DNA from 3 places in the Nocardia sp. NPDC058633 genome. Region 2 is predicted to be linked to each of the others. Evidence: riboswitches for the same ligand, from Rfam matches in the RefSeq annotation. Region 2 holds a riboswitch; each other region holds the start of a gene.
What was found. A riboswitch is a leader RNA that binds a small molecule or an ion and turns the genes downstream of it on or off. The one in region 2 is predicted to bind S-adenosylmethionine.
Positions count from the first base shown of each region.

Region 1: linked by a shared signal. The riboswitch ahead of ACFWUR_RS20005 (aminotransferase class V-fold PLP-dependent enzyme) and the one ahead of ACFWUR_RS27665 (rhodanese-like domain-containing protein) in region 2 are both predicted to bind S-adenosylmethionine.
Region 3: linked by a shared signal. The riboswitch ahead of ACFWUR_RS26865 (bifunctional o-acetylhomoserine/o-acetylserine sulfhydrylase) and the one ahead of ACFWUR_RS27665 (rhodanese-like domain-containing protein) in region 2 are both predicted to bind S-adenosylmethionine.

Region 1 is NZ_JBHXRA010000014.1:132,867-142,351, reverse strand. It holds gene ACFWUR_RS20015 (MarR family winged helix-turn-helix transcriptional regulator) at 1-55, opposite strand, end outside; gene ACFWUR_RS20010 (DUF6183 family protein) at 278-1,396, opposite strand; SAM riboswitch class IV at 1,574-1,688, shown strand; gene ACFWUR_RS20005 (aminotransferase class V-fold PLP-dependent enzyme) at 1,730-3,046, shown strand; gene ACFWUR_RS20000 (Uma2 family endonuclease) at 3,158-3,793, opposite strand; gene ACFWUR_RS19995 (flavin reductase family protein) at 3,847-4,314, opposite strand; gene ACFWUR_RS19990 (YbaK/EbsC family protein) at 4,490-4,966, opposite strand; gene ACFWUR_RS19985 (crotonase/enoyl-CoA hydratase family protein) at 5,154-5,975, shown strand; gene ACFWUR_RS19980 (MarR family winged helix-turn-helix transcriptional regulator) at 6,063-6,560, shown strand; gene ACFWUR_RS19975 (DHA2 family efflux MFS transporter permease subunit) at 6,557-8,332, shown strand; gene ACFWUR_RS19970 (sensor histidine kinase) at 8,340-9,485, shown strand, end outside.
Region 2 is NZ_JBHXRA010000027.1:11,601-21,085, forward strand. It holds gene ACFWUR_RS27650 (amidohydrolase family protein) at 1-1, opposite strand, end outside; gene ACFWUR_RS27655 (FAD-dependent oxidoreductase) at 162-1,550, opposite strand; gene ACFWUR_RS27660 (hypothetical protein) at 1,741-2,199, shown strand; SAM riboswitch class IV at 2,245-2,363, shown strand; gene ACFWUR_RS27665 (rhodanese-like domain-containing protein) at 2,381-2,797, shown strand; gene ACFWUR_RS27670 (O-succinylhomoserine sulfhydrylase) at 2,808-4,016, shown strand; gene ACFWUR_RS27675 (STM3941 family protein) at 4,075-4,608, shown strand; gene ACFWUR_RS27680 (hypothetical protein) at 4,752-5,096, opposite strand; gene fgd (glucose-6-phosphate dehydrogenase (coenzyme-F420)) at 5,196-6,206, opposite strand; gene ACFWUR_RS27690 (HAD-IIA family hydrolase) at 6,365-7,123, shown strand; gene ACFWUR_RS27695 (LLM class flavin-dependent oxidoreductase) at 7,274-8,365, shown strand; gene ACFWUR_RS27700 (FMN reductase) at 8,362-8,964, shown strand; gene ACFWUR_RS27705 (YceI family protein) at 8,993-9,485, shown strand, end outside.
Region 3 is NZ_JBHXRA010000024.1:39,503-48,987, reverse strand. It holds gene ACFWUR_RS26890 (IclR family transcriptional regulator) at 1-456, shown strand, start outside; gene glpK (glycerol kinase GlpK) at 683-2,173, shown strand; gene ACFWUR_RS26880 (hypothetical protein) at 2,205-3,107, opposite strand; gene ACFWUR_RS26875 (MFS transporter) at 3,149-4,297, opposite strand; gene ACFWUR_RS26870 (NADP-dependent isocitrate dehydrogenase) at 4,627-5,844, opposite strand; SAM riboswitch class IV at 6,285-6,395, shown strand; gene ACFWUR_RS26865 (bifunctional o-acetylhomoserine/o-acetylserine sulfhydrylase) at 6,477-7,793, shown strand; gene ACFWUR_RS26860 (homoserine O-acetyltransferase) at 7,790-8,935, shown strand; gene ACFWUR_RS26855 (TetR/AcrR family transcriptional regulator) at 8,940-9,485, opposite strand, start outside.

The DNA.
Region 1 (9,485 bases), on a different contig from region 2:
GCGCGTACACCGGGTAGCGCGGCAGGCCGCGGACGGAGTTCGTGTTCGTGGACATGAGAGGAACTCTAGCAAATGGTGGAGTGGCCCAATCATCTCGTGTGTCCATCATGGGGTGATCAGATGGTTGAGAACTGGGTGTAAGCAGGCAACTCGGGGCAATTGTCGCGCTGAATCTCCGACCGGGATGGCGGGCCGCGGGGGATCGCGGACCGGCGCATCCCTGGGCGGTACCGCCGCGGGCCGAGGCCGACCGGGCTCGTCGGCCGTGGTGGACCTGTCAGTCGGTGTCGGTGGCGGCGAGGACGGACAGGGTCGGCTCGGGGGTGAGGACGGCGATGCCGATATCCCACGCGACGCGCTCGAACCAGGCGGTATCGGCCTCGAAGGTGTACCAGTGGCAGTCCTCGGCGAGGCGGGCGATGTGGTCGACGGCGTCGAACTCGGTCGCACCACACAGTGCGCCGAGTGACCGCCAGGCGTGGAGACGGCCGAAGGCGGCGCCCGCGCCGGAGTTGTAGGCGCCGCCGTTGGCCGCGGCGGCGAACAGGATCGACCAGACCCGTGCGGGTGTCGACGGGGTGACCACCAGTTCGGTGGCCGACGGGTGTCGGGCGCGCAGGCACTCCAGCGACAAGGTGTCCAGCAGGGCCGCGGTAGTGGTCGGGTCGGGGATGCTGCGGAGCGCGAAGGTGCGGGCCTCGATGCGCCCGTTGGATTCTCGCTGCCAGTTCGCGACAGCCTGCTCGAGCTGGGCGGCAACCGCGGGCTCGGTCGTTTCCTCGGCGCGGGGGAGCGCGAGCCGGGTGTGTCTGCTCAGCGCGGGGGAGTCGTCGGCGGAGAACGGCAGCCCGACACTGGAACCGTGCTTGTTGAATTGGCGCAGGGCAAGGCTGTTCTCGTAAGGCGTGCGTTCCAGTGGAAGCGCGCGCAGCGGATGACCCGACCAGTGCGCTGAACTCGCCCACCGCAGGATCTCATCGTGCTCGGTCACGGTGATGCCGCGCAGGATGAACTCGTGTAGCAGGCAGGCACGCAGCTCGTCCGCGATCGGCCCCACCGCACCCGCCTGAGCGAACGCGGCGATCGCATCCTCGGGTTCGAGCGACCCGGCCAGCCTCGCCGCCAGTGGACCCGCCTGCTTCTTCTCGGGCTTCGTCGCCGCCACTATCCGAAGAGCCGCCGCCACCTTCTCCGGAGTCGATGCGTGCAGCAGCGTTCTCGAGCAGTCGTCGACGATCCAGTTCCGGGCGCCGTATGTCGCCGCCGCGGTACTGCCCAGTGCGACGACGAACTCGATATCGCCTGCGGCAACGCTTCTTTCGATGCGATCCCGAATGCCGCGAAAGTCGGTCAACTGGGGAAACTCACCGATGATGTGGTCGATTTCGGCCTGCACGAGCCCAGCGTACGTATCGCGGAGCAGGCCTGCGGACCACCGTTGTCCAGCTACTCGGCGGATGCGTGCGCCCAGCCCTCGGCGAGCGTTCGGACAGGCAGGGAAGTGCCGCCGGTTCGCGGCGACTCGCGAACGGGTGGTTGACAGGTTCGGCGATCGTCTGCCACTCTCGGTTTAGGTCACGAGTACCAGCGTTCAGCCCCGGCTTGCTGGTCGGCAACCCTCCTCCGCGGTGGGGTGCTCCGGGTGACGACCTGGCCGACGTCCGAATCGGGCGCGGCAAGCGCGGACCACCTCTTCTGGAGCGGGTCCCTGAGCCGACGGGATTTCGTCATGACTGCTATAATCGACCCCACCTGCGCCGTCGCCGCTGTTTCCGGCGCCGACCTGCGCGTACCGCTCGTTCAGGGCGGCACCAGTTCCTACGCCAACTTCGACTACGCGGCGAGTGCGCCCGCGTTGAAGCAGGTCACCGACCGGATTTCGCAGTTGCTGCCCTTCTACGCCAGCGTGCACCGGGGTGCGGGGTACGCCTCGCGGATCTCGACCGAGTGCTACGAGGCTTCGCGTGGCGCGGTCGCCCGCTTCCTCGATGCCGACGACGACCAGGTGGTGGTCTTCACCCGCAACACCACCGATTCGCTGAACCTGCTGGCCGGGTGCGTGCCGGGGGAGACCGTGGTGCTCGATATCGAGCACCACGCGAACTTTCTGCCGTGGACCGAGCGCGGTCGGCGGGTCGTGCGGGCCGCCGACACCGTCGAGGAGACGATTCACCGTGTCGTCGCCGAGCTGTGCAGCAAGCCCGCCGCGCTGCTCGCGGTGACCGGGGCGTCCAACGTCACCGGTGAAGTGCTGCCGCTGCAACGCCTCGCGACCATCGCCCACCTGTGCGGCGCGCGCATCCTCGTCGACGCCGCGCAGCTGGCTCCGCATCGGCGGATCTCGCTGCGCGAGACGGGGATCGACTACCTCGCGTTCTCCGGGCACAAGCTCTACGCGCCGTTCGGATCGGGTGTGCTCGTGGGTCGGCGGGACTGGCTCGACGCGGGCGAGCCGTATCTCGCCGGCGGCGGCGCGGTACGCGATGTCGGTGTGGCCGAAGTCGAATGGGCTTGCGCGCCGCAGCGGCACGAGGGCGGTTCGCCGAATGTGTTGGGTGCGGCCGCCATTGCCGCCGCCTGCGACGCGCTCGCCGCCATCGAACCAGCCGAACTGATCGCCCACGAACGCTTCCTGGCCGACCGTCTCCGCGACGGCCTGGCCGCGATCCCCGGCGTGAACCTGGTCAACATCTGGTCCGACAGCCCCGACTGCGTGGGCATCGTCGCCTTCACCCTCGCCGACTACGCCCCAGGTCAAGTCGCCGCGTACCTCTCGGCCGAACACGCCATCGGCGTCCGCGACGGCCGATTCTGCGCCCATCCGCTCCTGGCGAGCCTGGGTATCGATGCGGCCCTCCGCGCCAGCATCGGCCTCGGCACCACCGCTACCGACGTCGACCGCCTGATCGACGCCGTCGCCACCCTGGTCGCCGACGGCCCCGCCTGGACCTACGCCGCCACCGACGGCCACTGGAACCCCACCCCCGAAACCCGCCCGCTCACCGCCTCGTCCCCCGACGGCGCGGCCCCGTGCCTGATCGGCTGAATCGGTAGTTCGCGATATCGAGTCGAGTGTCGGCCGTTGAGAACTGTTCTCGGCGGCCGATATCCGGTGATCGGATCAAACAGCCTGCTGGGAGCTGTTGTCCGACGGATGTCAGTCGAGGTCCGCGTCGAGGGCGTCCCAGGTGATGGTGACGTCGAGTGGGTCGGAGATCGCGATCGCGGTGGAGCTGTGGGAGCGGAAACGGGTTTCGGTGGTGACATAGGCGCCTGCGGTATTGAGGCGGAGGATCTCGATGGACTTCACGCGGCCGTCGTTGTTCTCCATGCGGACGATCCAGTACTGCTCGATACCCAGACGGGCGTATTCCGCTCGTTTGTCCACACAATCGGCGGTAACCGTCGCCGGAGATACCACTTCGACGACCAGAAGAGTGTCGCCCGCTGTCGGTGTGGTCTTCCACTTGTCGCGGGGGTCTTCGATGCAGCGGTACACGATGGCGTCGGGGCGACGGAAGTTGAACGGGACCTCGGAGACCAGCATGTCCAGTTCGCCGCTGGCCTTCAGGCAGGGTTGCCCGGTGCCGCGTTTGCGGATCGCTTCCCGTAGGGACTGTTTGATCACGTCGGCGATGGCGATGTGATTCGGCGAGGGTGAGTCGCAGTGCACCAGCAGGCCGTCTTTGACCTCGATCACCCGAGCGAGGTCGTCCGGCAGCGCCAGATACGTGTCCAGGTCTATACCCGGAACACCGGCGCGCAACCACGACCAGTCGTATGCCTCGCTCACCGGACCAGCACTAGCCGGAGCGGGCCACCCACCGGTCGACGTCGACGATCCGATCAGGTGTCGAGTGCGGTGGGGCGGTGGTATTTGCCGTTGTAGTACAGCAGCGGTGCTGCTGAGGGAGACTCCTCGGTTTGGTCGTGGACGCGGGTGACCAAGCCGACGGCGAGGGTGTGGTCGCCGAGGTCGATGAGTTTGTGCAGCGTGGTGCGCAGCCAGATGGGGGTGCCGTGCAGCACTGGTTCGCCGGTGTCGAGGGTGGTCCAGAGGGAGCGGTCGGTGAAGCGGTCGGCTGCTGTGCGGGAGAAGCGGTGGGCCAGGTGTTGTTGGTGTTCGCCCAGGAAATGGATGACCACCGAGTCCGCGGCTCGCAGTGCGTCGATGCTCGACGACTTGTGCGCGATGTTGAACGACACCAGGGGCGGTTCCAGCGACAGCGAGGCGAACGAGGTCGCCGTGAAACCCACGGGTCCGCTCTGCGCCCCGAGCGTCACCACCGTGACGCCCGCCGGGTAGTGGCGCATCGAAGCTCGATACTGCTCGGCGGTGATCCCACTCAGATCGTCGGGAACCACCAGTCCGGTCTCAGAAGGTTGCACATCGCCCACCGCCCCAACCTACGCCCGCGCTCGCGGGGTGTCCTCACGCCCGCGGTGTCCGTGTGATCCGACTCCACGCGAACGGCAGGGGAAACCGGACTCAGTCGATCTCGAGAGGCAGTCCCGCGGTGATGCGGACGAGTTCGCGAAAGTTGGTGCGGAACAACGTGTTCGGGTGCCCCCCGGCTGCCCAGATCTCAGGGTGCGCGGCCAGGGCGGTGTCGACCCAGGTGGGGAGGTTGGTGGGGTGGCCCAGGGGGGCGGTGCCGTCGATGGGCTGGCCCGTGATGCGTTCGACCAGGGCTGTGGGGGCGGGGGTGAGGGTGCCTTCGAGGCGTTTGCCGGTGCGGGCGAGGTCGACGCGGTGGTGATCGGCCACCAGGAGCAGGACGGGGTCGTTGTCGAGGAGGAAGACCTGGGCGGTGAGGATCGCGGTGGGGTGGGCGCCCATGGCGCGCGCGGCATCGGCCGCGGTGAGCGCCGGCGTCTCGGGGCAGACGATGACGCCGTGGTGCCCGCGGGCGATGAGAGTTTCCGCGACCCGGCATGCGACCGGCGGCAATGACGACCTGCGCATGTCATCCAGAGTAGAGGGATTGCGGGGAATGTGCTGTGTTACTGAGGGTCTGGGAACGAGACTTCGAGGTTTGGTTGTCCGCCGTCGCGCGACGGACCCGCCTCGGGCAGGGTTCGGTGGTGTGGCGGATCCGAGGTGCGCAGGGCTGGGGCCTCGAGGAGATGGACGGCAGGCGATAATCCAGGGCATGAGTGAATGGAAGGCCTTTACCGTCGAGATCGCCGACAACGTTGCCCAGGTCACGCTGACCGGGCCGGGTAAGGGCAACGCGATGGGACCCGATTTCTGGCGCGAGTTGCCGGAGGTCTTCGCCGAGCTCGACACAGATCCGCAGGTGCGGGCCGTGGTCGTCACGGGATCGGGCAAGCACTTCTCCTACGGTCTCGACCTGGCCGCGACCGCGGGGACACTGGCGCCGGTGCTGGCCGACGACGCGAAGGCGGCGCCGCGCACGGAGTTCCTCAAGGAGGTCCGCCGGATGCAGGCGTCGGTGACGGCGTTGGCCGAATGCACCAAGCCGGTGATCGCCGCGGTTTCCGGGTGGTGCATCGGCGGTGGCCTCGACCTGATCGCGGCTGCCGACATCCGCCTGGCCAGCGCGGATGCCAAGTTCAGCCTGCGCGAGGCGAAGGTCGCGATCGTGGCCGACATCGGGTCGCTGCAGCGGCTGCCCGGCATCATCGGCGAGGGCAATCTGCGTGAGCTGGCCTTCACCGCCAAGGACATCGACGCGGTGCGCGCCGAGCGGATGGGCCTGGTGAACGAGGTGTTCGACGATCAGGAGGCCGTGCTGGCAGCCGCGCACGCGATGGCTCGCGAGATCGCAGGCAACCCGCCGCTGGTGGTGCAGGGCATCAAGGACGTGCTCGAGCAGCGGACCAGTCCGGCGGTGGCCGACGGCCTGCGCTATGTGTCGACGTGGAACGCGGCGTTCCTGGCGTCGAAGGACCTCACCGAGGCGATGACGGCGGTGTTCCAGAAGCGGACCCCGGAGTTCAAGGGCGAGTAAAGGTAGTTCAAACGGTTGCCCCGGCAACCGGTCTGCCCACATACTTGCATCACACAACTAATTGTTTGATGCAAGTAAAGGTGGCACATGAGCGAGTTCGAGCAGGCGATCGACGTGATCGCGTCCCAGCTCGTCCGGCTGCATCGCCTGCGCGACCGGTCGCTGGCCCAGATCAAGGACCGCTCGGGAATCGACCCGGCCGGTTTCGTCGTGCTGTTCCGGCTGGTGTGTGACGGCGCGATGCGCTCGGGGGCGCTGGCCGAAGCGGTGCATTCGGACGCGTCGACGGTGAGCAGGCAGGTCGCGCAACTGGTCGAGCGGGGCCTGGTGGTGCGTACCGCCGACCCCGACGACGGCCGCGCGACCGTGCTGCAAGCCACCGACGAAGGTCGCGAGGTGGCCGCGCGCATCCGTGCGCGCAGGCAGGACAGCATCGCGACCATCACCGAGCAATGGTCATCGGCCGACCGCGCGAGTTTCGCCGGGCTGCTGACCCGCTTCGTGGACGACTACGACCACACCCGCGCGGCTCTGCTCGCCCGACCGCACGCTCTGAGCGCTATCTCGACGGAGAACGATTCGTGACAACCACAGCCGTGCCCACGGTGGACTCGCCCGCCGGCTTCACGCACCGCCAGATCCTCACCATCCTGTCCGGCTTGATGCTCGGCATGCTGCTGGCCTCACTCGATCAGACGATCGTGTCGACCTCCATCCGCACCATCGCCGACGACCTGGACGGCTACTCGCTCCAGGCCTGGGCGACCACGGCCTACCTGATCACGGCGACGATCAGTACGCCGCTCTACGGCAAACTCTCGGACATGTTCGGCCGAAAGCCGTTCTTCCTGACGGCGATCGGCCTGTTCATCGTCGGTTCCCTGCTGTGCACGTTGGCTACCTCGATGTATCAGCTGGCCGCGTTCCGCGCGTTCCAAGGACTCGGCGCGGGCGGGCTGATGTCGTTGGCACTGGCCATCATGGGCGACATCATCGGACCCCGCGAACGTGCCCGCTACCAGGGCTATTTCCTCGCGGTCTTCGGCGTTTCGAGCGTGCTGGGGCCGGTGCTGGGCGGTCTGCTCGCCGGGCAGGACACCATCCTCGGCATCACCGGCTGGCGCTGGGTGTTCCTGGTGAACGTGCCGCTGGGGCTGCTCGCCCTGGTGGTGGTGACCAGGGTGCTGCACCTGCCGCGCAAGCCGCACGCCACCCACCGCATCGACTTCGCGGGCGCGGTGGTGCTGGCGGTCGGGCTCGTTCCGCTGCTGATCGTCGCCGAGCAGGGGCGTGAATGGGGTTGGGGTAGTACGTACTCGGTGATCTGCTACCTGATCGGCGCGATCGGACTGGTCGGCTTCGTCGCGGTCGAGAAGCTCATGGGCGACGCGGCGCTGATCCCGTTGCGCATCTTCGACAACGTGACCTTCACGCTCGGCGTGGTGATCTCGTTCGTGGTCGGCGCGGCGATGTTCGGCGGGATGCTGCTGCTGCCGCAGTACCTGCAGGTGGTGCGTGGCGCCGGGCCGACAGAGGCCGGATTGCAGATGCTGCCGATGGTGCTGGGGCTGATGATCGGTTCGATCCTGTCCGGTCGGCTGATCTCGAAAACCGGTCGTTACCGGGCCTTTCCGGTGATCGGCGCGATCATGCTGACGCTCGGGTTGTTCCTGCTGCACCTGCTCGACGCCGACAGCCCGCTGTGGCTGGCGATGCTGTTCATGGCGGCCACCGGCTTCGGCCTCGGCAACCTGATGCAACCGCTGACACTGGCGCTGCAGAACGCGTTGCCGCCCAAGGACATGGGTGTGTCGACCGCCTCGGCGACCTTCTTCCGCCAGATCGGCGGCACGCTCGGCGCCGCGGTGTTCCTGTCGATCCTGTTCTCCCTGCTCACCCCGAACATCACCGAGCAGATGCAGCGCTCCGCCGCCGACCCCGCCTATCAGCAGGCTGTGATCGAGGGTGCCCGGAGCACGAACCCGGTCGACGCCGCACTGGCCGAGGGGCTGCTCGCACACGACACCTCCGCCGCCGGGAAGGTGCTGCAGGACAGCTCGATCATCCAGCAGCTCGACCCCGAGCTGGCCAAGCCCTTCCAGGTGGGATTCGCCGACTCGATGTCGACGGTGTTCCTCGTCGCGGCCGCTGTCGCGCTGATCGCACTGCTGCTGGTGCTGTTCTGGAAGGAGGTTCCGCTGCGGATGTCGGGCGGGATCCAGGCCGCCGGTGACGCGAAGGCCGCAGAAGGGGTCGGCGCGCTCGTCGACACCTCCGCGCAGTCCACATCCCGGGCCGGAAAGCAGCACGAAAAGGACGAGGGCGGTCGCGGCGACACGGGTGCGCCCCCGGCATGATCATCGGGTGAGTCGATTCGGCGGTGGCGGTGCACGGCGACGGTTGCGTCGTCTGCCCGCCGCTGTCGGCTATCTGGTGGTGGGCGGGCTCACCGGGGTGGCGTCGTTGTTCGCGGTGGTCGCGCTGGCGATCGTCGCGGCGGCGAGTCTGATCGGCCTCGGGATTCCCGCATTGCCGGAGGCGGTCAAGTTGATCCGGCCGCTGCTGGGGCTCGAGCGTCGCAGGGCTGGGAAACGGCTCGGCACGCCGATCGTGTCCGCCTATCAGCCGTTGACCGGCGACCTGCGGCATCAGCTCGCGACGCTGGCCGCCGATCCGGCGAATCGGCGCGATCTGGGCTGGCTGGTGTCGCACGCGATCATCGGACTGCCGCTGGCCGCGCTGGCGGTGGCGTTACCGCTGAGTGCGGTGCAGCACCTCGCCGTCCCGATCTACTGGGGTGCGACAGCCGACGGCACCGTGTCCAGTGGTGGCATCATCATCGATTCGGGGACCGCCGCCGCGGTGAGCGCCGTGCTCGGCCTCGTCTACGGGGCACTCGCACTGCGTGCGCCCGAGGCGGCGAACGCGCAGGCCAAACTGGCGGGGGCACTGCTCGCGCCGGATGAGAACGCGCTGCTGGCCGACCGGGTCGTCGAACTGACCGTGACCAGGGCGGCCGCCTTGGACGCGCACGGCGCCGAACTGCGCCGCATCGAACGCGACCTGCACGACGGCGCCCAGGCCAGGATCGCCGCGGTGATCATGCAGCTGGGGCTCGCCGGACAACTGCGCGAGCGTGACCCCGACGCCGCCGATCGGATGGTGCGCACAGCCCAGGACACGGCCTCGGCGGCCCTGGCCGAACTGCGCGACGTGGTGCGCAGCGTCTACCCACCGGTGCTCTCCGATCGCGGCCTGAACAGTGCCGTCTCCGCGCTGGCCGCGCGCAGCCCGATCCCGTGCGTGTTCGAATCGAACGGCGTGACCCGGCGACCGATGGCGGTGGAGGCCGCCGCCTATTTCGTGATCGCCGAGGCCATCGCCAACGCGACCAAACACTCCGGCGCCGACACGCTGTCGATCGCGCTGGGCGGGCCGGCCGATCTGTTGACCGTCGAGATCCGCGACAACGGTGTAGGCGGGGCCCGGGTGACCGACGGTGGGGGCCTG
Region 2 (9,485 bases):
CTTGTACAGAATGCCCTATCTTCGGCGCGCTGGCGCGCTCGCGTTCGCGGCCCCACCGGGACGGCCGCGGTCCGCCGCTTCGCGGCGGACCCTCCTCGAGGTCGGGTCGTGCGGGGCTGGGAGTGCGGTCATGGCGGACCTATGGTGTGGTCGGCGGCAGCTCAGGCCTTGTTCGGTTCGGACGCGCGCAGCATGTCCTCGCGCTCGACGACCTTCACGCGCTCACGGCCTTCGGGCTCGCCGAGTGCGCGCTCGTGGGCGTCGAGGCGGTACCAGCCGGCCCAGGTCGTGAACGGGATGCCCTTGCCCTCGAGGAATTCGGTGACGGCGTCGAGCTCGGGCTTGGGGGCCGGTGCGAAGGACTTGGCGTCGTCGAGCAGGCAGGCGATGGTCTCGTTGGCGTCGCCCTTGGTGTGGCCGATGAGGCCGACCGGGCCGCGCTTGATCCAGCCGGTCACGTAGGTGGCGGGCATGAACCGGGCGTTGCCCTCGGCGGTGTCGTCGGAGATCACGCGACCGGCCTCGTTGGGCACCGTGCCCGCCTGATCGTCGAACGGCAGCTGGGTCACGTTCTGCGACAGGTAGCCCACGGCGCGGTACACGGCCTGGATGTCCCAGTCGGTGAAGTTGCCGGTGCCCTTGACGTTGCCGGTGCCGTCGAGCTGGGTGCGCTCGGTCTTCAGGCCGACGACCTTGCCGTCTTCGCCGAGGATTTCCGAGGGGGACTCGAAGAAGTGCAGGAACAGCTTGTGCGGGCGGTCGCCGTGATCGCGGATGGCCCACTGCTCCAAGGTGTTGGCGACCATGTCGACCTGCTTGGAGTTGCGGCGCGCGGCTTCGGAGCCCTCGTCGTAGTCGATGTCCTCGGGATTGACGATGACCTCGATCGTCGGCGAGTGATCCAGTTCGCGCAGCTCGAGGGGCGTGAACTTGGCCTGCGCGGGTCCGCGACGACCGAAGACGTGAACCTCGAGGGCCTTGTTGCCCTTGAGTCCTTCGTAGACGTTCGGCGGGATCTCGGTCGCCAGCAGCTCGTCACCGGTCTTGGCCAGCACGCGCGCGACGTCGAGGGCGACGTTGCCGACACCAAGGACCGCGACCTTCTCGGCCTCGAGCGGCCAGGAGCGCGGCACGTCGGGGTGGCCGTCGTACCAGGACACGAAGTCGGCGGCACCGTAGGAGCCGTCGAGGTCGATGCCGGGGATGGCCAGCGCGCGGTCGGCGTTGGCGCCGGTGGAGAAGATGACCGCGTCGTAGAACTGGCGCAGGTCGTCGAGGGTGATGTCGGTGCCGTAGTCGATGTTGCCGAGCAGGCGCACCTGGTCCTTGTCGAGGACCTTGTGCAGGGCGGTGATGATGCCCTTGATGCGCGGATGGTCGGGGGCGACGCCGTAGCGGATCAGGCCGAAGGGTGCCGGCATGCGCTCGTAGAGGTCGATGCTCACGTCGGCATCGGACTTCATCAGGGCGTCGGCGGCGTAGATACCGGCCGGTCCCGCGCCCACGATCGCAATGCGAAGCGGGCGAGTAGCTGCACTCTGTTCGGTCATGTCTACGCGCACCCTTTGGTCGAGAACTGATTTGACGGCGTCGACTTAGCTTAGGCTAAGTCGATTATCCGACTTACTGGCAGCTGCCATCGACGTCGGCAGCAGCCGCAATCAACGCGATTCTAGCTGCGGCATCGCGGCCACCCGGCGCGCGGTGTAGCTGCCCGCGCGGGTCTGTCAGGATTACAGCATGAACGAGGAGCAAACAGGCTCGGATGACCAGCCCGTCGTGGTGGATCAGACCGACAAGCGTTCCATCGTCCCGTTCGTCGCGGCAGCGGTGGTGGCGATCATCGTGCTCATCGGCATCGTGCTGGGCGGACTGCTCTCACCCGCTGAGAAAAATGTCACAGAGGCCGACCGGCTAGCGGCCGCCGTCACCAACTATATCGACGCCCGCTCGCGCAGCGACCTGCGTCCGCCGACCGGGGTGGCCTGCCCCGGCTTCGACGAGGAGACCTCCGGCCTCGGCGAACAGCTCGGTGGCCCGAAATCCACTGTCACGATCGACGGCAAGGGTTTCGAGAACGCGACCGTCAACGGCGATCGCGCCAAAATCGACGCGACCGTGGTGGTCGACGGCAACCGCTCGACGTTCAACTGGAAACTGACCCGCGTCGACAGCGCGTGGCTGGTGTGCACCTTCTGAATCGTTTGACACGATGACCGGTGCCGAGGCAATCTCAGATCGCAAGGTCATGAGTGCCAGCGTCAAGCCCCGGCTCGCTGGTCGGCAACCCTCCTCCGCGGCGGGGTGCTCCGGGTGACGACCTGGCCGTGTGTTCCGGAGTTCCGGCACGGCAAGAGCGGATTCACGCAGGAGGATCGACATGACTTACGCCGGCGACATCACCCCTGAGAAGGCGTGGGAGCTGCTCACCGAGCATCCCGGTGCGGTACTGGTCGACGTGCGCACCGAAGGCGAGTGGGCACACATCGGCATCCCCGACACCAGCTCCATCGAACGCCCGGCCCACTTCATCGAATGGGTCGACGGCACCGGCACGCGCAACCCGGAGTTCGGCGCGCAGCTCGAGCAGGCCCTCGCCGACCGCCCCGACGACGCGCCGGTGGTGTTCCTGTGTCGCTCGGGTCAGCGCTCCGCGCACGCGGCGAACCTGGCGACGGCGGCGGGCGTGGCACCGTCCTACAACGTGCTCGACGGTTTCGAAGGCGGACCCGACGCGTTCGGTCAGCGTGGCAGCACCGGTTGGCGCGCGGTCGGCCTTCCGTGGCGTCAGGCATAAGGAGAAGAGCATGATCACCGGTGGTTCGTTCGACAAGCCACTGCCCGAAGGCGTGGGCCCGGGCACGCTCGGTGTGCGTGGCGGCCTGCGCCGTTCCGGCTTCGACGAGACGTCCGAGGCGCTGTACCTGACCTCGGGTTTCGTCTACGAGAGCGCCGAAGCCGCCGAGGCCGCGTTCACCGGCGACGTCGAGCACTACGTCTACTCGCGCTTCGGCAACCCGACTGTGGCGATGTTCGAGGAGCGCATCCGCGTGCTCGACGGTGCCGAAGCGGCCTTCGCGACCGCGTCCGGCATGTCGGCGGTGTTCACCGCGCTCGGCGCGCTGCTGAAGGCGGGCGACCGGCTCGTGGCCGCCCGCAGCCTGTTCGGCTCCTGTTTCGTGGTCTGCAACGAGATCCTCCCGCGCTGGGGCATCGAAACCGTCTTCGTCGACGGTGACGACCTCGAACAGTGGGAGCAGGCCCTCTCGGTCCCCACCCAGGCGGTCTTCTTCGAGACCCCTGCCAACCCGATGCAGACCCTCGTCGATGTCCGCAAGGTCACCGAACTCGCCCACGCCGCGGGCGCGAAGGTGGTGCTGGACAACGTCTTCGCCACCCCCCTGCTCCAGCGCGGCTTCGAACTCGGCGCCGACGTGGTCGTCTACTCCGGCACCAAGCACATCGACGGCCAGGGCCGCGTCCTCGGCGGCGCCATCCTCGGCGCCAAGGACTACATCGATGGCCCCGTCAAAACGCTGATGCGCCACACCGGCCCCGCGCTGAGCCCCTTCAACGCATGGACCTTGCTCAAGGGCCTGGAAACCATGCCGCTGCGCGTGCGCCACTCCACCGAATCGGCCCTGCGGGTGGCCGAGTTCCTGGAGACCAACACCTCGGTCGACTGGGTGAAATACCCCTTCCTGCAATCACATCCACAACACGCGCTCGCCAAGGAGCAGATGACCGGCGGCGGCACCGTCGTCACTTTCGCTCTCGCCGGCGACGACGGCAAGAAGCGAGCCTTCGAGGTCCTCAACCGCCTGCGCATCATCGACATCTCCAACAACCTCGGCGACGCCAAAACCATGATCACCCACCCTGCCACCACCACCCACCGAGCCATGGGCCCGGAAGGGCGCGCGTCGATCGGCTTGTCCGACGGGGTCGTTCGCATCTCGGTGGGCCTGGAAGACCTCGAAGATCTCCTCGGGGATCTCGACCACGCCCTCAGCTAGTCTCGAATATCCGCGCGATGACCAAAGCTGTTCGCTTCCAACGATTTACACTGCGACCATGACTTCTGGGGGAGTCGCACAACCTGCGACGTCCTACTATCCGACGCTCCTGCGCTCGGTGTCGATGATCGCGCTGTCGGCGGTGTTCGTCGCGCTGGGCGTCTGGATCGTGTTCTCCGATGACGCGCCGCTGTTGGCGCTGATCTCGGGTGTGCTGTGCATCCCGCTCGGACTCGGCGCCGGACTCTTCTTCGTCGGCCGACTGGTCCGGCGCAGGCCGGAATTGGTCTTGACCGAGGATGGACTCGACCATCGCCAGTCCGGTCGCTTCGCGTGGGACGAGGTGTCGCACGCGCGAATATTCGTCCAGCGCACCTCGGCATTTTCCACAATGCGTTACGTCCAACTCGGTCTGCACGACCCGGAGGCGTACTTCGCGCGAAGTACGCGCCGGATTCGCTTGCTGGCCAAGCTCAATCAGAAGCTCGGCTACGGCACAGTGAACCTGCCGGAATCCATGCTGGGCGCGTCCGCCGAACAGGTACTGACCGCGATGTGTCACTACCGACCGACCTTGCGCATCCTCCCGTAACCAGCACCACACCAGATCGATGACGGGCACAGGGCCGAACGCGGACGCTCGCGTGCGACCCTGCTGCGAAAACCCTTGTCGCCCTTCCTCGGTGCGGTGCTCTCAGCCGAGCGCGCGCAGGCGGGGCCAGGTATCGGCTGGATTCACTGCCTGGCGGCGTCCAGAATCGCGATGGCCTCGTCGATCGGATCGATGACGAAAAGTTCGGTTCCGGTGTCGGTGTCGATACGCAGACGTGTGCGGAGGCCGCCGCTGAACAGGCCGCCATCCGGGCTTTGCTGCCCGATGGCGCGCAGTTGGGTCAGGGGCGCTTCCCAGCGTTTGCCGCCGGTGATCGCGTCGAGGTGATTGGGTACGAAGAGCAGTCGGGTTTCGGTCAGGTGGAGGCGTCCGCCGACGGCTCTGCTGCCTTGTGTTCGATTGGCGAGTTTCTGCCAGACGACGTTCTCGGTGGCGTTCAGCGCGGGGCTACCGATCCACAATCCCATGGTTCGTGTCCTTGTGTCGTTCCGGTGTTCGTCACCGTGGATCGATCTCTGGCCGGGCGCCGTTAATCGCGCCCGGTCAGAGGTTTGAGCCGACCGGTCTCAGCCCAGTGCGCGCAGGCGGGGGGCGAGGTCTCGCTTGAACAGATCGAGGAAGCGGAGCTGGTCCTGGCCGGGGGCGTGGAAGACCAGGTGGTTGAGCCCTGCGTCGAGGTATGGCTTGATCTTGGCGACGGCCTCGTCGGGGTCGCTGGCGACGATCCAGCGCTTGGCGACCTGTTCGATCGGGAGGGCGTCGGCGGCCTTCTCCATTTCGATCGGGTCGGTGATGTCGTGCTTCTGTTCGGGGGTCAGCGAGAGCGGGGCCCAGAAGCGGGTGTTCTGGAGTGCCAGTTCGGGATCGGTGTCGTAGGAGATCTTGATCTCGATCATCTTGTCGATCTCGGCGACGTCGCGCTCGACCTTGGCGGCGCCTTCGGCGACGGCGGGCAGCAGCTTCTCGGTGTAGAGGTCCATGCCCTTGCCGGAGGTGCAGATGAACCCGTCGCCCGCTCGGCCCGCGTACCGGGCGACCACGGGGCCGCCCGCGGCGATGTAGACGGGGATGCCGCCCTTGGGAACGTCGTAGATGGAGGCGCCGACGGTGTGGAAGTACTCGCCGTCGAAATCGACGCGGTCGCCGGTCCACAGTTCGCGCATCATCTTCACCGCTTCGCGCAGGCGGGCGAAACGCTCCTTGAAATCGGGCCATTCGCCCTTATATCCGGTGGCGATCTCGTTGAGCGCTTCGCCGGTGCCGACCCCGAGCATCACCCGGCCCGGGTACAGGCAGCCCATGGTGGCGAAGGCTTGCGCGATCACGGCCGGGTTGTAGCGGAAGGTGGGGGTGAGCACGGAGGTGCCGAGCTGGATGCGCTCGGTGCGCTCGCCGACGGCGGCCAGCCAGGCCAGCGAGAACGGGGCGTGGCCGCCGTCGTGGCGCCACGGCTGGAAGTGGTCGCTCACGGTCGCGCTGTCGAGACCGTGCTGCTCGGCGGCGACGCCGAGTTCGACCAGCTCTCGCGGCCCGAACTGCTCTGCCGATGCCTTGTACCCGAGCTTGAGCTCAACCATTCCAGCCACTCCTGTCGTCCGTGGACCCCTGCCTCACGACACTAGCGCGCACCCGCGTGATCCGTGCCGTGCCGTTTCGTCACCCATCGCGGCGCGATATAGCGGACAATTAACTGGTGGCTACCAAGGATGAGCAGATCTTGTCGTATCTCACCGACATGGACGGCGTGTTGGTGCACGAGGATCAACTGATCCCCGGCGCCGACGAGTTCCTCGCCGAACTGCGCGCCAACGAGATCCCGTTCCTCGTGCTCACCAACAACTCGATCCGCACCCCGCGCGATCTGCAGGCGCGCCTTCGCCACACCGGCCTCGACATCCCCGAGGAGTCGATCTGGACCTCGGCGCTGGCCACGGCGACCTTCCTCGCCGACCAGCGGCCCAACGGCACCGCGTATGTGGTCGGCGAATCCGGCCTCACCACCGCGCTGCACGAGATCGGCTACGTGCTCACCGACAGCGATCCCGACTACGTGGTGCTCGGCGAGACCCGCACGTATTCCTTCGAAGCGATCACCACCGCGATCCGGCTGGTGGACAAGGGCGCGAAGTTCATCGCCACCAACCCCGACGCCACCGGCCCCTCGCGTGACGGGGTCTTGCCCGCCACCGGTTCGGTCGCCGCCCTGATCACGCGCGCCACCGGCAAGGAGCCGTACTACGTCGGCAAGCCGAATCCGCTCATGATGCGCTCGGCACTGCGCCAGATAGGCGCGCATTCCCAGTCGACGGTGATGATCGGCGACCGAATGGATACCGACGTCATCGCCGGCCTGGAGGCAGGCTTGCGAACAGTGCTGGTGACCTCGGGCATTTCGTCGAAGGCCTCGGTGGAGGCCTACCCCTTCCGCCCGACCGCGGTGGTCGGCTCGGTCGCCGACCTCGTCGGCCGCACCCGCCACCCTTTCGCGGACTGAGCGAATGGTCGGTTGATCACCAGGCCATGAGGGATTTTCTCTCTCGGGCGATGCCGCCCTGATGGCCTGGTGATCGAATGTCCAAGTAGGCATCGGAATAGTTCGCCGCCCCCCTGGGTTATAGTTGCCATGGCAACCAAAGGAGGGCCCGTGCAGTTCGGAATCTTCAGCGTCGGCGATGTGACCACCGATCCCACCACCGGCCGCACCCCCACCGAGGCCGAGCGGATCAAGGCGATGGTCGCGATCGCGCAGAAGGCCGAGGAGGTGGGACTCGACGTGTTCGCGATGGGCGAGCACCACAATCGACCTTTCGTGCCGTCCTCGCCGACCACGATGCTCGGCTATGTCGCGGGCCGCACCGACAAGATCACGCTGTCCACTTCCACCACGCTGATCACCACGAACGACCCGGTCAAGATCGCCGAGGACTTCGCGATGCTGCAGCACCTGGCCGACGGCCGGGTCGACCTGATGCTCGGCCGCGGCAACACCGGCCCGGTCTATCCCTGGTTCGGTAAGGACATCCGCGACGGCATCCCCCTTGCCATCGAGAACTACGCTCTGTTGCACCGGCTGTGGCGTGAAGACGTTGTGAACTGGGAAGGCAAGTTCCGTACGCCGCTGCAGTCGTTCACCTCGACACCGCGACCGCTCGACGACGTGCCGCCGTTCGTCTGGCACGGCTCGATCCGTAGCCCGGAGATCGCCGAGCAGGCCGCGTACTACGGTGACGGCTTCTTCGCCAACCACATCTTCTGGCCCACCGACCATTTCAAGCGGCTGATCGACCTGTACCGCCGTCGCTATGAGCACTACGGCCACGGCAGTGCCGACCAGGCCATTGTGGGACTCGGCGGGCAAGTGTTCCTGCGCAAGAACTCTCAGGACGCGGTGCGCGAATTCCGTCCCTATTTCGACAACGCGCCCGTCTACGGTCACGGACCGTCGCTCGAGGAGTTCACCGAGCAGACTCCGCTCACCGTGGGCAGCCCGGAGCAGGTGATCGAGAAGACGCTCACCTTCCGTGAGAACTTCGGCGACTACCAGCGCCAGCTGTTCCTGATCGACCATGCCGGATTGCCGTTGAAGACGGTGCTCGAGCAACTCGACCTGCTCGGCGAGGAAGTGATTCCGGTGTTGCGCAAGGAATTCGCGGCCCGACGCCCCGCGCATGTGCCGGACGCGCCGACCCACGCCTCGCTGCTGGCCGCGAAGGAAACGATGGAGGTGACGGCATGACCCGCATCGCCGTGGTGTCGGCCGGGCTGTCGCAGCCTTCGTCCACGCGATTGCTGGCCGACCGGCTGGCCGCCGCGACGGCGCGAGAGCTGGGCGGGCAGGTCGAGGTGGACTTCGTCGACCTGCGCGATCACGCCCGCGATCTCGCCGACAACCTGCTCACCGGGTTCCCCGCCCCGCCCCTGCGGGCGGCGATCGAGAAGGTCGTCACCGCCGACGGCCTGATCGCCGTCACCCCGATCTTCAGCGCCTCCTACAGCGGTTTGTTCAAGACGTTCTTCGATGTGCTGGAGCCGGATTCGCTGGCCGCGATGCCGGTGCTCGCCGGGGCGACCGGTGGTACCGAACGTCATTCCCTGGCTCTCGAACACGCGGTTCGTCCGCTGTTCGCCTACCTGCGCTCGATCGTCGTCCCCACCGCGGTCTACGCGGCGTCGACCGATTGGGGCGCGAACGGCGCAGATCATGCGCTGAACAACCGAATAGACCGCGCCGCAGCCGAATTCAGCGCGCTGCTCCTCGGCAGGACCGCTACCCGGCCCACCGACCCCTTTACCGATACCACCCCGTTCGAAGACCTGCTCGCAGCAAATCGCTGATCCACACCTACCCACAAGGAGAACACTCATGACCACCGCCATCGCCAAGGGACTCACCGCAGGCACCTGGGCCATCGACCCCACCCACTCCACCGTCGGCTTCGCCGTACGTCACCTGATGGTGAGCAAGGTCCGCGGCCGCTTCACCGACTTCGACGGCGCCCTCGTGATCGCCGAGGACGGCACCGCCACCGCGCACGCCGAGATCCGCGTCGACTCCCTCACCACCGACAACGCCCAGCGTGACGGACACCTGCGCACCGCCGACTTCTTCCATGCCGAGCAGTTTCCGCTGATGACCTTCAAGTCCACCGCATTCCGCGGCGAGGGCAGTGATTTCGTCGTCGACGGCGAGTTCACCGTGCGCGGCAACACCAAGCCGGTGAGCCTCGAGGTCGAGTTCCTCGGCGTGAGCCCGGGCATGGGCAACGGCCCTGTCGCCGGCTTCGAAGCCAAGACCGTGGTCTCGCGCCGCGACTTCGGCCTCGACATCGACATGCCGCTGCCCGACGGCGGCGCCG
Region 3 (9,485 bases), on a different contig from region 2:
TCGGTTCGCATCGCGGTGGCACGTGATAGTCGAATCACGGTGATCCACCACGTCTTTCGACCCGACAACAGCGTGCAAACCCTGGCCGTCGGTGAGGTGCTCCCCGCCCACGCGACCGCGCTCGGCAAGATTCTGCTGGCCTACGACGTGGCAGCGGAAGTCGTTGCACTGCAAGGGTTCACCCGGCGGACGATCACCGAACACGATGGACTCGACCGGGCGATCGCCGAGGTACGACGGCGAGGCTGGGCAGCGGAGGTCGAAGAGCATCGCACGGGCGAAGCGGGGATCGCGGTCCCCATTCGAGCCAGAGGTGGGCTTGTCGTCGCGGCCATCGGTATCACCGGACCGGTTGAACGGTTGTGCGACAACCGTTTACAGGTTCACACCGCCGCGATAGAGCAGGTGCGGGCCGCTGCCCTCGCTGTGCACCGCGACTTGACGGCAGCGCAATGAGCTGGGCCATCGCGACTTTCGCTGTGGTCCAGCCGGACCAGCTCCCGAGCAGCGAGCCAGCTGCCCGGTGCCGGCCGAACACCACCCGACGGGCACGGCATAGTGGGTCCCCCATAATCGTGATTCCGTACCAGATAAGTCGCGAAACAGCACTTTTCACCGCTCAGTGCAACCATGGTGCGGCCGTCGCCGTGAAGACGCGCACCGACGACGAGAGCAGCTGCCGATGACTCAACGTTTCGTGCTGGCCATCGACCAGGGCACCACCTCGAGCCGCTGCATCGTCTTCGACCAGCACGCGCGGCTGGTAGGGATGGCGCAGCGAACCCATCGTCAGCATTACCCCAAGTCCGGATGGGTGGAGCAGGACGCGCTCGAGATATGGCGAACCGTGGAGCGGATCGTGCCCGCCGCGTTGCGCGATGCCGGGATCACCGTCGAGCAGGTCGCCGCGATCGGCATCGCCAATCAGCGTGAGACCACCGTCGTGTGGGATCGGCACACCGGGCAGCCGGTGCGGCTGGCCATCGTCTGGCAGGACGTGCGCACCGAAGACCTGGTCGACCAAATGAAGGAATTGCCCGGCGCCCAACGTATTCCGGAGTTGAGTGGTCTCCCCCTGGCGACCTATTTCGCCGCACCGCGCCTGCGCTGGCTGCTCGACAATGTCGACGGCCTGCGCGACAGGGCCGAACGCGGCGACGTCCTGTTCGGCACCATGGAATCCTGGCTCATCTGGAACCTCACCGGCGAGCACGTCACCGACGTCACCAATGCCGGGCGCACCCTGCTGATGAACCTCGCCACCCGCCAGTGGGACGCGGAACTGTTGCGATTCTTCGACATTCCGCCCGCCATGCTCCCCCGTATCGAACCGTCGACCGGCGATTTCGGCACCGCCCGCACCGTCGTCCCCGGCGTGCGGATCGGCGCCGCCCTCGGCGATCAGCACGCGGCCCTGTTCGGCCAAACCTGCTTCGCCCCAGGTGAAACCGAATGCACCTACGGCACCGGCGGATTCCTCATGATGAACACCGGCACCGAACTGATCCGCTCCGAACACGGCCTGCTCACCACCATCGGCTACCAGGTCGGCCCCGAACCGGTCTACGCGCTGGAAGGCCCGATCGCGGTCACCGGATCCCTGGTCCAATGGCTACGCGACATCGTCGGCCTGATCGCCACCGCCCCCGAAATCGAAACTCTGGCAAGCACAGTCGACGACAACGGCGGCTGCTACCTCGTCCCCGCCTTCTCCGGCCTCTACGCCCCCCACTGGCGCAGCGACGCCCGGGGCCTGCTCATCGGCCTGACCTCCTACGTCACCAAAGGCCACCTGGCCCGCGCCGTCCTGGAAGCCACCGCCTGGCAGACCCGCGACGTAGTCGAAGCCATGAACGCCGACGCGGGCTTACAAGCTCGATCCCTGCGCGTAGCAGGAGGAATGGCCTCCAACAATCTGCTCATGCAGATCATCGCCGATGTCCTGGACACCCCTGTGATGCGCCCGCTGGTCACCGAAACCGTCTCCCTCGGTGCCGCCTACGCGGCGGGATTGGCCGTCGGCTACTGGCCCGATCTCCAAGGGCTACGCCGCAATTGGAAGGTAGCCGCGCAATGGACCCCCGCCGCGGATCGCCGAATCCGCGACAACGAATACGAACGCTGGCAACGCGCCGTTCAACTCAGCGTCGGTTGGGCCCGCCCGGCCGACTAGAAACGCCGAGGAAGCGGTGGCTGGAGACTTATCAGCTGAAGAGTTCGTCGGTGCGGGTGGCGGTAACGGCTTGCGTCAACCATGCGTCGAGCTGGTCGATATCGGTACACGCCGCGAGTTGCGCCCGTTGCGCGGCCGACAGCTCGAGCCCGCGGGCCGTCAGTACGGTGAGCACCGCATGCGCGGCAGTCTCGACGACCTTCGCGTCCACCTCGGCGAGCCCCTCGGCGAGCCCCTCCTCGCGCCCCTTCGCCATGTACTTGGTCGCGATGCGGCCGCGGTATTGAGGCGTGCTCTCCATCAGTTCCTCCAGGCGTCGGCTTGCGACGACGGTCAACGCGTCGTCGACCAGATCAAGATACATTTTCGCATGTTCATCGTCGGTTTTCATCAGCCCGGCCAGGAACGCGGCAAGGACCTCCTCCATATGCGGACCCGCGCCGTGGGCGATCGCCGACAGTGTCGCGCGCTCAGGGCACCTTCCCGCCTCAGCTGGATCGGTCACGACGGGGAAACGGTCAGGGCCGAGCACCAGCGGTTGGATCACCGATCCCACGGTGTCGAGTTCGATCGGCTGTTCGGCCCACTTCGCGACCGCCCTACTCGGCGTCACCACCAACAGAACCACCGGGCAACACAGCCGCGATCGCAGCGTTGTCAGGTAGACCGGCCATTTCCAGCGGCGCACATCCGCCTTCGACAACTGCACCTCCACGCACACACCGAGAACGGGAATGTCGCGATCGTCATGAGTGCTGAGTGCCAGGTCACCGCGAAACTCCTTGGGCCCGACGTCGGTGAAGTCGCACGGCTCAGCCCGCATCTGGGACAGGCCCGGGAGCGGGATACCGAACTCCTCAGCCAGCAACGACGGGGCCAGCAGGAGATCGGTGCGGAACAGGTCAAGCAAACCTTCGTGCAGGTGGCTCGGCATGCGGGGCACCGTATGTCGAGGCGACGAAGGGTACCAATCGGTTACGGCGTGTTGTGTGCCGAGCGGCGTTGCAGGAACACCGTCAGGGTGAACAGGACGACGCCGGCTACCGCGAGGACGGCGCCGACCATCGCCGGGGCGGTGTAACCGAGGCCCGCGGCGATGACCAGGCCGCCCAACCAGGCCCCTGCGGCGTTGGCCATGTTCAAGGCGGCGTGGTTGAGGGCGGCGGCGAGGGTCTGGGCGTCGGCGGCTACGTCCATGAGGCGGGTTTGGAGGCCGGGGGCCAAGGACGCACCGGAGGCTCCGACGAGGAAGGCGCCGATCGCGGCGGTGACGGGGTTGTGCGCGGCCAGGACGAAGCCGGCCAGGATCACCACCATCGCGATCATGGCGACGAAGATCGAGCGGTCCACGCCACGGTCGGCGAGGATGCCGCCGCCGATGTTGCCGACGATCATGCCGACGCCGAACAGGGCCAGCACGAGCGGCACCGCGCCGATGGGCATGCCCGCGACGTCGGTCATGGTGGTGGCGATGTAGGTGTAGACGGCGAACATGCCGCCGAAGCCGATCGCGCCGACGGCCAGGGTGAGCAGCACCTGCGGGCGACGCAACGCACCGAGCTCGGTCAGTGGGTTGGTGATCTTCATGCTGGTCAGGGCGGGGACGTAGCGCCAGAGGGCGGCCACCGTCGCCATCCCGATCACGGCGACGACCACATAGGCGTCACGCCAGCCGAAGTGCTGACCGAGCCAGGTCGCGCCCGGCACACCGACCACATTCGCCACGCTGAGCCCGAGCATCACCGCCGCCACCGCCTTGGCCCGCTGCCCGACGGGGGCGAGCGTGGCGGCGGCCAGCGAGGCGACACCGAAGTACGCGCCGTGCGGGAGCCCGGACACGAAGCGGGCGAGCACGAGCGTGCCGAAGGTCGGCGCGAGCACGGTCCCGATATTGCCGACGGTGAACGCGACCATCAACACGATCAACAATTTCTTGCGCGCCACCCGCGCGCACAGCGCGGCGATCAGCGGCGCACCGACAACGACCCCGAGCGCGTACGCCGAGACCGCGTGCCCGGCCGAGGGCTCGGAGATATCGAAGGCCCGCGCGATATCGGGCAGCAACCCCATGGTCACGAACTCGGTGGTCCCGATCCCGAATCCACCCAGCGCCAACGCGAGCATCGCCGGGACATGCCAGCTGGTGCGTGGCTCGTCGAGGCGATCGGGAACGGCGATGGAGGAAGTCACGCTTCCATGCAACGGGGGTAGGTGCCCATTCGCTACCCGAGGAGACCGTGAGCTACCACACCCCGAACAAGAACGACCCGGCAAGCCACCCACTGATCTCGCGAGAACATGGGTAACTCACCGGGTCGAGCAAACCGAAACACCACCTGTCCGCAGGCCGCCGACGCAGATCTCACGTCACTCGAGCCTGGCCTGGAACACGGAGAGGCGGACAAGCGCACCTTCACAGCCGGGCGGGTTCGCGGTCGCGAACCGGGGCTATCTCACTTCAGAGCGCGAGCCAGGTTCACGTCGAGCGCGCCGAGGAATTCCTCGGTGCTCAGGTAGCCCTGGTCCCCGCCGACGAGCGCGGCGAGGTCCTTGGTCATCTGACCGCCCTCGACGGTCTTGATGACCACGTCCTCGAGCGCCTGCGCGAAGCCGATCACCTCGGGGGTGTTGTCCAGCTTGCCGCGGTGTTCGAGGCCGCGGGTCCAGGCGAAGATCGACGCGATCGGGTTGGTCGAGGTCGGCTTGCCCTGCTGGTGCTGGCGGTAGTGCCGGGTGACCGTGCCGTGGGCGGCTTCGGCCTCGCAGGTCTTGCCGTCCGGGGTGAGCAGCACCGAGGTCATCAGGCCGAGCGAGCCGAAGCCCTGGGCCACGGTGTCGGACTGCACGTCGCCGTCGTAGTTCTTGCAGGCCCAGACGTAGCCGCCCTCCCATTTCATGGAGGAGGCGACCATGTCGTCGATGAGGCGGTGCTCGTAGGTGAGACCCGCGGCGTCGAACTCGGCCTTGAACTCGTCGTCGAAGACTTCCTGGAAGACGTCTTTGAACATGCCGTCGTAGGCCTTGAGAATGGTGTTCTTCGTGGAGAGGTACACCGGGTAGTTCTGCTGCAGGCCGTAGTTGAACGACGCGCGCGCGAAGTCCTCGATGGACTTGCGGAAGTTGTACATACCCATGACGACGCCGCCGTCTTCGGGCATCTTCACGACCTCGTGGACGATCGGCTCGCTGCCGTCTTCCGGGGTGAAAGTCAGCGTGACGGTGCCCGCCTCGTAGACCTTGAAGTCGGTGGCGCGGTACTGGTCGCCGAAGGCGTGACGGCCGATGATGATCGGCTTGGTCCAGCCGGGCACCAGACGGGGCACATTGGAGATGATGATCGGCGCGCGGAAGATGGTGCCACCCAGAATGTTTCGGATGGTGCCGTTGGGCGAGCGCCACATCTTCTTGAGGCCGAACTCTTTCACCCGCGCTTCGTCGGGGGTGATGGTGGCGCATTTCACGCCGACGCCGTACTTCTTGATGGCATTGGCCGCGTCGACGGTGACCTGGTCGTCTGTCTTGTCGCGGTACTCGATGCCGAGGTCGTAGTACTCGAGATTCACGTCGAGATAGGGATGGATCAGCTTGTCCTTGATGAACTGCCAGATGATCCGGGTCATCTCGTCGCCGTCGAGTTCTACGACGGTGCCTTCAACCTTGATCTTGGACATGGATCTTCGTGTCCTCCTCGGTGGGTGCCCTTATTGCACGGCTAGGCGAACACGCTTGTGAGCGGACCCCAGCAGTTCCAACAGACAACGTATATGCCCCGCGTTGTCTGCGGGACGTGTGGTGCAAACAAGACGAGCGTACTGCTGTCCCGTACCTCACCGCGATGGGAGGGCCCGCTGTGCGGGACTCCTCGAAGCTACTCCGCCCCGGCGGCCACGTCGGCACCGATCGGGCCTTGACCGGCTACTGAGTAGTAACACAACTGAGTCCGCGCCCCGGGAGCGGCGGTGCGAGTCCGGTCGGCCGGGTCGGACCGTGCTCCGATCCGCTGTACACGACGACACGCCGAGGCCTGCCACACCGTCGAACGAGTGATCTGGGCGATGAAATGCGGGGGAAGTTTCCGCGCGCGGGCGATGTCCGGTTAACATGACGGCAAGGTCATGAGTACCAGCGCCAAGCCCCGGCTCGCTGGTCGGCAACCCTCCAGCTGCGGTGGGGTGCTCCGGGTGATGACCGGGCTCTCGAAAGTCGAGAGCAAGCGCGCACTGCAGGAGGCCCCCATGTGTTGTTGCCAGTCGATCCGACCCAGTTGACGAGATCCCCCGACTGACACCCACTGGAGTACGACATGACCGACTCTTCCCTGCCCGAGAACTGGTCCTTCGAGACCAAGCAGGTCCACGCCGGCCAGTCCCCCGACGCGAGCACCAACGCGCGGGCACTGCCGATCTACCAGACCACCTCCTACACCTTCCGCGATACCGACCACGCCGCGGCGCTGTTCGGTCTCGCCGAACCGGGCAACATCTACACCCGGATCATGAACCCCACCCAGGACGCGGTGGAGCAGCGAGTGGCCGCGCTCGAAGGCGGCGTCGCGGCGCTGCTGGTGGCCTCGGGCCAGGCCGCGGAGACCTACGCGATCCTGAACCTGGCGAGCGCGGGCGATCACATCGTGTCCAGCCCGCACCTCTACGGCGGCACGTACAACCTGTTCCACTACTCGCTGCCCAAGCTGGGGATCACGGTCTCGTTCGTCGAGGATCCCGATGATCTGGCGCAGTGGGAGGCGGCGATCCAGCCCAACACCAAGGCGTTCTACGGCGAGACCATCGCCAACCCCAGCAGCGCGGTGTTCGACATTCCCGGCATCGCCGGTGTCGCGCACGCGAACGGCATTCCGCTGATCGTGGACAACACCGTCGCCACCCCCTACCTGATCCAGCCGCTGGCGCACGGCGCCGACATCGTCGTGCATTCGGCGACGAAGTACCTGGGTGGGCACGGCGCGGCCGTGGCGGGTGTGATCGTCGACGGTGGCACCTTCGATTGGACCGTGCGCGACGCCGACGGCAACGCGCGCTTCCCCGGTTTCACCGAGGCCGATCCCAGCTACCACGGTGCGGTGTTCGCCGATCTGGGTGCGCCCGCGTTCGCGCTCAAGGCGCGCGTGCAGTTGCTGCGCGATCTCGGTGCGGCGGTCTCACCGTTCAACGCCTTCCTCATCGCCCAAGGCATCGAGACGCTGAGCCTGCGCGTGGAACGCCACGTCAGCAACGCCGAGAAGGTCGCGAAGTTCGTCGCCGAGCAGCCGGGTGTCGACGCGGTGTTCTACGCCGGCCTCGAGTCCTCACCCTGGTACGCGCGGGCCAAGGAGCTGGCACCCAAGGGCGCGGGCGCGATCGTCGCGTTCGAGCTGGCAGGCGGTGTCGACGCGGGCAAGAAGTTCGTGGACGCGCTCAGCCTGCACAGCCATGTAGCTAACATCGGTGATGTGCGTTCTCTCGTGATTCACCCGGCGTCGACCACGCACTCGCAGTTGACGCCCGGCGAGCAGCTGGCGGCCGGCGTGACTCCCGGCCTGGTCAGGCTCGCGGTGGGCATCGAGGGAATCGACGACATTCTGGCCGATCTGCGGGCCGGGTTCGCGGCGGCGACGACGTGACTGTGAGCACCGAATCGCCGATCGCCCGACCCGGAACCGGGGTGGCCCTGCTGCCGCCGCCGGACGGGCGAGTCGGTCTGGTCGCCATCGGGGACGTGACGCTGGAGAACGGCGCCGTGGTCGGTGATGTGCGGCTGGCGGTGCAACGCTGGGGCGAGCTCTCGCCCGCGCTGGACAATGTGGTGCTCGTCGAACACGCGCTCACCGGCGACTCCCATGTCGTCGGTGGGCCCGACGGGGCGCCCGGCTGGTGGGAGGGCATGGTCGGGCCCGGCGCGCCGATCGACACCGACGAGTGGTGTGTGATCGCGACCAACGTGCTGGGCGGTTGCAAGGGCAGCACCGGCCCGTCCTCGCTCGCCTCCGACGGAAAGCCTTGGGGCGCACGGTTTCCCGAGCTGACCATCCGCGATCAGGTGACCGCCGAGGCGCGCTTGTTCGAGGTGCTCGGGATCGAGCGGCTCGGCGCGGTCGTCGGCGGCTCGATGGGTGGCATGCGGGTGCTCGAGTGGATCATCGGCCTGCCCGAGCGGGTCTCGGCGGCGCTCGTGCTGGCCGTCGGCGCCCGCGCCACCGCCGATCAGATCGGCACCCAGACCACACAGATGGCCGTCATCGCCGCCGATCCCGACTGGCAGGGCGGCAACTATCACGGCACCGGCCGCGCGCCGATGACCGGCATGGGGCTGGCCCGGCGCATCGCGCACCTGACCTACCGCACCGAGAGCGAACTCGACCACCGCTTCACCAACACGGCCCAGGGCGACGAGGACCCGTGGACCGGCGGGCGCTACGCGGTGCAGAGCTACCTCGAGCACCAGGCCGACAAGCTGTGTCAGCGCTTCGACCCGGCCACCTATGTGCTGCTCAGCGAGGCCATGAACCGCCACGATGTGGGTCGCGGGCGCGGCGGCATCGCGGCCGCGCTGGCTTCGACGTCGGTGCCGTGCGTGGTCGGCGGGGTCGACTCCGATCGGCTGTATCCCCTGCACACCCAGGCCGAACTGGCCGAAGGCCTGCCGGGCTGCGCGGGGCTCGAGATCGTGCATTCCCGCGACGGGCACGACGGGTTCCTCACCGAGGCGGCCGCTGTGTCGAAGTTGCTCACCGAGACGATGCGCCTGGCGCGGGAGAACCGCTGAGGCGTCACGGCCCGGTCAGCAGGGTGACGATCGAGCGAACGTAGGCCTGAAGCCGTTCCCGCGGATACTCTCCCGGCTCGCTCACGGCCAGTCGGCCGAGCATCTCGGCGACGGTGAGGGTGGAGTTCGCGAGCAGTGGGGCATCCATGTCCGACCAGCGTGGCGACAGCGAAATGCCCATGCGGACCAGCGATTCCGCACGCTCGAGGATGTCGGTGCGCGAAGCCCGTAGGGCCGCACGGTATTCGTCGGGGGCACTGGCGGGCGTGGCCAGGATCAGTCGCCAGCGGGTCGGATTCTCCAGTGCCACACCGACGAACGCTTCGACCGTCGCCGAGGCGGCGGCCAGCGGATCGGTGTCGAGCAGGTCCTGCGGCAGCGTGTCGGCGATCTGCTCGAGTCCGCGTTCCCGTTCACGTTCCAGCAGCGCTTCGACGAGTTCGGCACGGGTCTTGAACACGGTGTACAGCACCGGTTTTCCGACACCGGCCTCCTGCGCGACGGCTTCCATGCTCAATTCGTGCAGTTCCATCCGGCCCAGCACCGCGAA